Regions from separate parts of the Desulfotomaculum sp. 1211_IL3151 genome, predicted to be linked through region 1. Evidence: a T-box and tRNA genes for the amino acid it is inferred to sense, from the RefSeq annotation. Region 1 holds a T-box; the other regions hold tRNA genes.
What was found. The T-box of region 1 lies ahead of tyrS (tyrosine--tRNA ligase). A T-box ahead of a tRNA ligase gene usually reads a tRNA of that ligase, here a tRNA-Tyr.
Positions count from the first base shown of each region.

Region 2: it has a tRNA-Tyr gene. The T-box ahead of tyrS (tyrosine--tRNA ligase) is inferred to sense a tRNA for this amino acid. The anticodon was not compared.
Region 3: it has a tRNA-Tyr gene. The T-box ahead of tyrS (tyrosine--tRNA ligase) is inferred to sense a tRNA for this amino acid. The anticodon was not compared.

Region 1 is NZ_JBAIYV010000060.1:8,916-12,190, reverse strand. It holds gene V6C11_RS16850 (cation-translocating P-type ATPase) at 1-1,260, shown strand, start outside; T-box leader at 1,446-1,675, shown strand; gene tyrS (tyrosine--tRNA ligase) at 1,723-2,946, shown strand; gene V6C11_RS16840 (cupin domain-containing protein) at 3,046-3,275, opposite strand, start outside.
Region 2 is NZ_JBAIYV010000065.1:15,771-19,045, forward strand. It holds gene tuf (elongation factor Tu) at 1-976, opposite strand, end outside; tRNA gene V6C11_RS18380 (tRNA-Met) at 1,190-1,266, opposite strand; tRNA gene V6C11_RS18385 (tRNA-Thr) at 1,276-1,351, opposite strand; tRNA gene V6C11_RS18390 (tRNA-Met) at 1,356-1,431, opposite strand; tRNA gene V6C11_RS18395 (tRNA-Tyr) at 1,496-1,581, opposite strand; tRNA gene V6C11_RS18400 (tRNA-Thr) at 1,594-1,669, opposite strand; gene sigH (RNA polymerase sporulation sigma factor SigH) at 1,830-2,474, opposite strand; gene V6C11_RS18410 (NYN domain-containing protein) at 2,673-3,185, opposite strand; gene rlmB (23S rRNA (guanosine(2251)-2'-O)-methyltransferase RlmB) at 3,194-3,275, opposite strand, start outside.
Region 3 is NZ_JBAIYV010000058.1:33,065-36,339, reverse strand. It holds gene V6C11_RS16150 (GNAT family N-acetyltransferase) at 135-578, opposite strand; tRNA gene V6C11_RS16145 (tRNA-Leu) at 703-789, opposite strand; gene V6C11_RS16140 (hypothetical protein) at 1,243-1,401, shown strand; tRNA gene V6C11_RS16135 (tRNA-Gln) at 1,493-1,567, opposite strand; tRNA gene V6C11_RS16130 (tRNA-Tyr) at 1,572-1,657, opposite strand; tRNA gene V6C11_RS16125 (tRNA-Glu) at 1,663-1,738, opposite strand; gene V6C11_RS16120 (response regulator) at 1,940-3,275, shown strand, end outside.

The sequences.
Region 1 (3,275 bases):
ATAATCATAGACGGACAGGTGCAAGACCTTACGGCTGAACTACAAAATAGGATTCTAGACCATAACAGGCGCATGGCAGACAAAGCCCTTCGGGTCTTAGGTGCGGCGTACCGCAGCTATACAGAAAAACCAAATAAATTCTCACCGGAACATTTAGAAAAGGGGCTTACCTTTATCGGCCTTGCCGGAATGATTGATCCCGTCCGTCCAGAGGTCAAGACAGCTATAAACGAATGCAAGGCAGCGGGCATTCGTGCAATTATGATTACGGGCGACCATAAGGATACCGCGGTTGCCATCGCCAAGGAATTGGGCATATTAAAAGATAAGGATGAAGCGATTTCAGGCGAAGAGATTGTAAGAATGTCGGACGATGAGTTGGACATGGTCATTGACAATATCACAGTTTATGCGAGGGTTCAACCGGAACATAAGGTGCGGATCGTCAACGCCTGGCGTAGGAAGGGAAAAATTACGGCCATGACTGGTGATGGCGTGAACGATGCCCCAGCACTGAAATCCGCCGATATTGGCGTGGGAATGGGCATTACTGGCACGGATGTCACAAAGAATGTGGCGGGTATGGTGCTGACGGATGATAATTTCGCGTCCATCGTTTATGCTGTTGAGGAAGGCCGCAGGATATATGAAAACATCCGCAAGGCGATACAGTTTTTGCTGGCCTCCAACCTGAGCGAGGTAATAGCCATTTTTGTCGCTACTTTGTTTAACCTGCAGTTGTTTGCACCAATTCATATCCTTTGGATCAATTTGGTAACAGATACGTTCCCCGCAATGGCTCTTGGCATGGAGGAAGCTGAGACTGACAGCATGAGGCAACCACCGAGAGATCCCAAAGAAGGGATCTTCGCGAGGGGACTTGGTGTCAACGTGATTTATCAGGGAATTATCATAGCCGTGTTGACGCTGATCTCCTTCTTTATTGGAAACGTTCAGTCCCACACAATAGGCATGACAATGGCATTCCTTACCCTCTCTATGTGTGAGATATTCCACGCCATCAATATGAGGTCGCTAAAAAAATCCATATTCACTTTGAAAGGACATAACAAATACCTGATTTATGCGATACTGGCCTGCTTTGCGCTGACACTTATGGTCATATACATCCCAGGCATAAATACAATGTTTAAGCTTACTGCCCTATCCGCAGACAACTTTTTTACATCACTTGCACTGTCGATCGTTATTATACCCATTGTGGAACTGGTAAAGGCTGTTCAAAGAGGTTCTAGATAGGATAAACCCCGATTTATTTGGGCAATATATGAAAAGGAGCAAGCAATAGATTTTCCCTCTACCTAATGGATAAACAAAATGAGGACATCTTTTCCAAAACCGATTTATGCGTGAAGTTGTGAAATGTCCCTTTCTGTACTTTACTTTTAATGCTTTCTCAACTACAATAAATTAAAATTGAATGATCAAGAGCTATGAAAGGAAGAAGTAGGTCAGTTTTCCGTCATTCAGAGAGCAGCCGGTTGGTGAGAGGCTGTGGGCGTGCTGATTCGAATACATCCTGGAGCTGCGGCCTGAATTTAGTAAGGTTTGACGGGTACGCCCGGTACAGCGAGTAAGTGTATTTGCACTTGTAAAGGGGAATTCTGTGAGGAATTTCTAAATCAGAGGTGGTACCGCAATTTTTGCCCTCTGTTCCAATTGGAACAGAGGGCATTTTTATTTTACAAAGGAGTTGTTATAGTGAAAATTTATGATGAACTGGTAGCTCGCGGCTTGATTGCCCAGGTTACCGACGAAGAAGAAATTAAAGAACTAATTAATGGTGGTAAAGCAATATTTTATATTGGATTTGATCCAACTGCGGATTCTTTGCATGTTGGTCATTTTATGGCTCTGTGCCTGATGAAACGTTTGCAAATGGCAGGAAACAAACCGGTAGTTCTTATAGGCGATGGAACGGCCTATATTGGAGACCCATCTGGCCGTACAGACCTACGTTCGATGATGACACCTGAAACAATTCAGCATAATAGCGATTGCTTTAAGAAGCAAATGGCAAAATTCATTGAATTTGGTGATGATAAGGCCATCATGGTTAACAATGCGGAATGGCTTCTAAAGCTGAATTATGTTGAATTACTTCGTGAAGTAGGAGCTCATTTCTCTGTCAATACGATGTTGCGGGCGGAATGCTATAAACAGAGAATGGATAAGGGTCTGTCTTTCTTGGAATTCAACTATATGATCATGCAGTCCTACGACTTCTATCATCTGTATCTGAATTATGGCTGTAATATGCAGTTTGGTGGTGATGACCAGTGGTCGAATATGTTGGGTGGTACCGAACTTATTCGCCGTAAGTTAAGTAAAAATGCTTATGCCATGACAATTACACTACTATTAAATTCGGAAGGTAATAAGATGGGTAAGACTGCAAAGGGTGCAGTTTGGCTTGATCCCAATAAAACCTCACCTTTTGAATTTTTCCAGTATTGGCGTAATGTTGGTGACGCGGATGTTCTTAAGTGCTTACGTATGCTTACCTTCCTGCCACTTTCACAGATTGACGCAATGGACAAATGGGAAGGCAGTCAGCTAAACGAAGCCAAGGAAATTCTGGCCTATGAACTGACTAAGCTGGTTCACAGTGAAGAAGAGGCCCAAAAGGCGAAAATTGCTTCTCATGCCCTCTTCGCAGGTGGCACAAATGATGCCAACATGCCAACTACTGAAATTGAATCCGGGCAACTGATCGATCGTGTTATCAATATTTTGGATTTGATGGTAGTGTGTGGTTTAACGGCTTCTAAGAGCGAAGCAAGACGTCTGGTTCAGCAGGGCGGTATATTTATTAATGACGAGAAGGTTGATACCTTTGAGTATAATATTACTTCGGAACAACTTAAAGACGGTGTCAAAATACGTAAAGGAAAGAAAACCTACCATAAAGCCTTGATGAAGTAAAGTTATGATTAGACTGGAGAAATATCTGACTTGTTCGTATTAGGATAGGACATGAACCCCTAGATGTACCCCCTAACCATAAGTTAGGGGTCGCTTTTTTTAGCGGTGGTGTTCTTCCGCATCTTGTTTTGTTTTATGAACAGTTCCGAAGGGGTGCTCAGGTGGTGCATAAATAGAATATAACTTAATTGGCCGATTGCCTGTGTTAATTAGATTGTGCCATTTACCGGCAGGAATAATAATTGCATAATCATCTTGGACACGTGCTTGATAATCCAATCGGTCTTTTCGATCTCCCATTTGAATAAGCCCCTGCCCTTCTTCAATAC
Region 2 (3,275 bases), on a different contig from region 1:
GACGGCCGCCTTCTTCTTTGGTCAGAACGTATACTTCGGCACTGTATTTGGTGTGGGGTTTAATGCTGCCCGGCTTAGCCAATACTTGACCCCGTTCAATTTCTTTACGGTCTACACCACGCAGCAGGGCACCAATGTTGTCACCAGCTTGGGCATAGTCCAACAGTTTGCGGAACATTTCTACCCCAGTGCACACGGTCTTACGGGGTTTCTCGTTCAGACCAACAATTTCAACCTCATCTTGTACCTTTACTTGACCACGCTCTACACGTCCGGTAGCAACCGTACCACGGCCGGTAATGGAGAACACGTCCTCTACAGGCATTAAGAAGGGCTTATCTACAGCACGTTCAGGATCAGGAATGTAAGCGTCTACATTGTCCATCAGCTGCCAAACCTTGCCGCACCATTCACATTCTCTGGTACCGCAACCGCACTCTAAGGCTTTTAGGCCAGAGCCAGCTACGATAGGAGTGTCATCGCCGGGGAACTCATAGTAGCTTAACAGTTCACGAACTTCCATGTCTACCAGTTCCAGAAGTTCTTCATCATCAACCATGTCAGACTTGTTCAGGAATACTACGATGTAAGGTACGCCAACCTGACGGGACAACAGAATATGCTCACGGGTTTGTGGCATGGGGCCGTCAGCAGCGGATACCACAAGAATAGCACCGTCCATCTGAGCTGCACCGGTGATCATGTTTTTAACATAGTCGGCGTGACCAGGGCAGTCAACGTGTGCATAGTGACGCTTTGCAGTTTCATATTCTACGTGGGAAGTATTGATAGTGATACCACGTTCACGTTCTTCGGGAGCATTGTCGATTTCATCATAACGTCTAACGGCTGCACCGCCAGCTTTAGACAAAACAATGGTAATGGCAGCAGTCAGAGTGGTTTTGCCATGGTCAACGTGACCGATGGTTCCAATGTTTACGTGGGTTTTATTACGTTCAAATTTAGCCTTAGCCATGCTTAAAATTCTCCTCCTCCATTGTTAGGCATTTAGCAGAGATTTATTCCATCTCTAAAGTTATTTCCAAAATTATGCTCTTTTTATACCCTCAATTAGAAGTCCTAGACAAACCATTGTAAACCATTAGCAAAATTCGATAACAATCACAAAAATCCTTCTTTTTATTTATTAAAAAAGAAAAAAGCCAGTCCAATGACTAGCTTGCGTTGTTGGTAGCGGTGACTGGATTTGAACCAGTGACACCACGGGTATGAACCGTGTGCTCTGACCACCTGAGCTACACCGCCATATTCTTTTGGAGCTGCTAACCGGAATTGAACCGGTGACCTTATCCTTACCAAGGATACGCTCTACCTACTGAGCTATAGCAGCATGTTGGTTGCGGGAGGAGGACTTGAACCTCCGACCTTCGGGTTATGAGCCCGACGAGCTACCAACTGCTCTATCCCGCGTCAGCATTGACTAGCTTACCACAAACAAATCCTTTGTGCAAGAAAAACTTGCTTAGTAAATAAATGGTGGAGGGAGAAGGATTCGAACCTTCGAAGTCGTCTGACGGCAGATTTACAGTCTGCTCCCTTTGGCCGCTCGGGAACCCCTCCAGGTTTTCAATTTGGAGCCGACGATGGGACTCGAACCCGCAACCTGCTGATTACAAGTCAGCTGCTCTACCAATTGAGCTACGTCGGCACCGAACATTGATTATGATAACAGATGTATTCTGTCATGTCAACACTTTGAAAGCTGTAATCGATGGAAATTTTAGATGTTTTTAACTATATTTTTTTCTGATTATTTGAAGGTAAATCGGATGTCGTGTAGAATTTTATCACATGTAGAGGATGGCTGGTTAAAGATCTCGTTTCTCTAAATATCTCTCAAGCTTGCGCTTAACCCTCTGGAGTGCGTTGTCAATGGACTTAACATGACGATTCAAGTCCTCCGCAATCTCTTGATAGGATTTCCCTTCAAGATAGGACATAAGCACTTTCCATTCGAGGGAGCTCAGTATTTCTCCCATTTTCTCTTCAATGTCATCGAACTCTTCTCTACTGATAATTAGTTCCTCGGGGTCGGTAATTTTAGACCCGGATATCACATCCAATAGTGTTCGATCAGAATCCTCATCATAAATGGGCTTATTCAGAGAAACATAGGAATTCAGTGGAATATGTTTTTGTCTGGTGGCAGTCTTTATGGCGGTAATAATCTGCCTGGTAATACATAATTCCGCAAAGGCACGAAATGACGATAGTTTGTCCATTCTAAAGTCACGAATTGCTTTATAAAGACCAATCATGCCTTCCTGAATAATATCTTCTCTATCGGCCCCGATAAGGAAATATGAGCGGGCTTTTGCACGCACAAAGTTTTTATATTTGTTAATCAAGAACTCCAGCGCTGCGTCGTCGCCTTCACGCGCAAACTCAACTACATCCTCATCTACCATGATATGATATCCGCCGGAAACTTCTCTTTGTGCATTAGGATTCAAAACTATCGCCCCCGTCTTCTCATCTCTAGGAAAGCATAAAAACAGAAAAAAGCAATCAGAATAGCCCTGCAAAACGAAAACCTGGGGTCTGATTTACCAGTCCTTAGTTAGTTAGTTAGCCCTTTTAAGTTACATGACTAATTATAGCTTATCCCAAAAAGAATCGTCAAGGTAAAATAAATCCAATCCCTGTGGACTTTAGTCCTTTCTGCGCCGCCATTTTTCGAATATCACTCGGATATCTGCGGGAAGCTTGTCTTCCAGATATCCCTCCGTTGGATTGGTTTTGTTAAATTTCTCTTGCCCCTGCTTATTTGCCTTCATTACCTGACTTCTAAACTCCTTTGGCGTTACCCGGTAAGCACCTCTGCCAAAAATAATTTTTTGTTCATCCCAATCAGAGGTAACTACATGCACATTTCCCATTTTACCTAGATCCCCAACGATTCTCTCAATTAGAGCATCTGCCGTTTCACCTTCCTGGGTATAATAAACTTCTATGCCATGGACTATTTCATGGTGCCCAACCCCACTCTTTACCAGGTGAGCATCGAAAACCACTGTTATTGAATTGCCATCAAACCCGGCAAAATTCGCTAGGATATTTATTAATTTATCTCGACTGTGTTCTAAGCCTTTTTCAAGCATCTTCTCAAATTCTGGCCAGGCGTAAATAATATTGTATCCGTCCACCACATAAAATTCTCGCATGGACTAATCTACCCTCTCTGGCGTACCACCTCATATATAAGTAATGCGGCTGCCACAGAGGCATTAAGTGACCCCACACGACCCGCCATC
Region 3 (3,275 bases), on a different contig from region 1:
TCGTTACTATAAACAATTAGGCTAAAACAGACACATTTCTGTATCTGTTTTAGCCCAATAACCTTGTAAAGATGGTGGAAAAAAGGTTTTTCGAATAACAGCAACTTATAGCCCGACCGACAAATTAGAATTTGTTAAACTAATCGCATATACAAAATCGGATAAGGATTTCCTTGCCCGTCTGTGTTCGTTCTTTTATAAACCTGAAATCCCATGTGTTCATAGAAGCTTTTTGCTTGCGGATTTTGTTCGTTCACACCTAATTCGTTTATAGAATAGTTTTCCATACCATAATGTAAAAGTTGTTTTCCCAATCCCTTTCCTCTATATTGGGGGGAAATAAAAAGCATTTCCAATTTTCTTTCTTCAATTCCCATAAATGCAACAGGTTTCTTTTCATTATTGACTGCAACAATCAAATGAGCTATCGAGTTCAAAGCCTGTGGAATATACTTCGCTATATTTTTAACCTCTGAATCAGATAAAAATAAATGTGTTTCTCTAACTGATTGATCCCAAACTTCAAGTAGTTGCTCTATTAGGACAGGATTTAATTCGTTAACTTCAATCAGTTTCATATTTTATGGCTCCTTGTCAAATTCCCGTTTATCTGTTTACTGAATAAGCCTTGAATCTATAATACCGCATTTGATTACATAAAAAAAGACATAACATCTCCTTGGCGGAAATGTTATGTCTTTTTGGTGCGGTCGAGAGGACTTGAACCTCCACACCCTGACGGGCATAAGAACCTGAATCTTACGCGTCTGCCAATTCCGCCACGACCGCATATTTAGTTAGCTGGGGCACCAGTGCAATAGTGATTATAACAAAGAATTTCAGTTCGTTCAAGTGTATTCGTTATTTATAGACAAAAAAATACCCGGTCTTTTTACCGGGATTAGAGAGTAATCTTCAAGTGTAATATTATTATGTCATATTTTGTAGAAAAAGAATGAAACACAGCTGACATTTATATGTCAAAAAATAATAAAATTTTGGCTATACAGTAAAATTTTATTAAAAAGGCTTGGCTTATTTGTGCTCTAGCCTAAAAATAGCCTTCTAAATATGATCATTGTTCTGGTGGTGCCGACCAGCGGCATGAAACGATCATCATTAAAAGCTTATGATTCCAGAGCGTGCAGGTTAAGCTGAACTCGTTTTTCAAAAGATCTGTAATAATGATGGTAAAGAACGGTGTTTCAGGAGAAAATAAATAGACGCAAAGGAGGGGTGTAGATGGCTAAAAAGATTAGAGGTTTCGTTAAAAATTCTGGGACCACGGGAGAGTCGGCCTTGGTGGGTAAAACAGGAGGCTATCATGATACCTGGGATACAGGAGTAAACGCCATGAAAAAAAGACAAAGGCTAACCGGGGTCAATAGGCCTTCAACTTAAAAGTAGGCTTGATTCATGTTTAATCAGCCGACAATAAAAAAAGCTAAGACCGACGCACCTTACATGCAGGTCTTAGCTTTTTTATTGCATCTGGCTGGGGCGGCTGGATTCGAACCAACGAATGCCGGAGTCAAAGTCCGGTGCCTTACCGCTTGGCGACGCCCCAGTAGTGGTGGAGGGAGAAGGATTCGAACCTTCGAAGGCGATCGCCGGCAGATTTACAGTCTGCTCCCTTTGGCCACTCGGGAACCCCTCCATAAATGGTGACCCCTACGGGATTCGAACCCGTGTTACCGCCGTGAAAGGGCGGTGTCTTAGACCACTTGACCAAGGGGCCATATTTTATTGTCCCACAACGATGTTTATTATAACAAAACATATTGTAGCAAGCAAGTTGTTTTTAAACATTTTTAACCAAATACTATTTTTATTTTCTTCTGTAAAAAGTTAATAGTTTTGTAAGATTAAAGTTAAGTAAAATAAAGATTAATTTGATATGCTTTTAAATATTTGATCAAAAACTATGGGAGGTAGTGGCGTGAGAGAGAAACTGGTTGAATTACTCACACGTAAGGAAGATGAAATTATCCACCGTTTAATTGATTATTCCAAAACAGGTGGGTTCACCAGATACAGTTCCACACGCCGAGGAGACTGGCGTCTTTCAGTGCATGAAATAATTCATGCTTTGTCTTATTACCTAAAGAATTATAAGGGCGATCCGATCCATGCCGAAGAAAAACTAGGTGAGGACCCAGTGACCAGCTTTGGCATTGAAAGTGCTAAACTTCACAGGGCCAGGGGTATTACTTTAAAAATGTTTTTGGGGTTATTTAAATATTATCGTCGATCCTACTTAGACATGCTTAAGGAAGGTAACTTGACAATTTCGGAGCAAACCCAGGCCTCAGAGGCATTGAATACTTTCTTTGACCGTTTTGAAATTGGTTTTTGCAGTGAGTGGGTGGGGGAAGGCCCTGATTCTAGGTTAACAGAATTACAGGCAATTAATCGAAGATTAACCAATGAGAAAAATAAATTTAAAACTATTTTCGATAGCATGATGGAGTGTGTCTTTGTGGTAGATTACGATATGAAAATTATCGAAATAAATCCTGCCGCTGCAGCTTTTTTTGATGTAAGTTCCGAGGATGTAATAGGTACCCAATGTTCTCAATTAATGGGATGTGATTTTAAACCTGAGCAGTGCCACCTTTATCAGGCTATGACAACGGGCGGCTCCTTTAAAGATATTCAAATGGAAATCAAAACCAGGCAAGGACGGAGACAAATCCTTACCAGTGGTTCCTTTCTACATGATATCAGTGGTAAATATGCTGGTGGGGTTCAGGTTTTTGTAGATATTACGGAGCGTAGTATAATGGAACAAAGCCTCCGCCTGCATATGCATGCCAATAATAGCTCCATAGAATCAGTAAGTATTTTTGATATAGCTGGTAAGTTAATTTATGCTAACCCTGCTGCCATAAATATGTTTGCCAGTGAATATAAACAATTGTTAGGAATGGGTATCGAAGAGATCTATCCCGGTGCAGAGAAAGTCTTATTCTCTTTAGTTCAGGGTGAATCCTGGAAAGGGGAAATGAATCAAGGTGGCAGGATCCTAAATATTAACGCCAATCCCATTCGGTTACCCAAGGGAAATATTACTGGTTTTTATGTGGCGGCCGAAGATATTACTTCTGTTAAAGCAACCCAGATAAAACTTCAACAAGCCAAGGAAGAAACCGAAAGAGAGGCTGCAAAACTCAGGGCAATCATCTCCATCATGAATGCATCCATCGCATTGGCTGATGCAGATGGGATCATTACAGAAGTAAATGAACAATGCCTTGTTATGTCTGATCTGACGA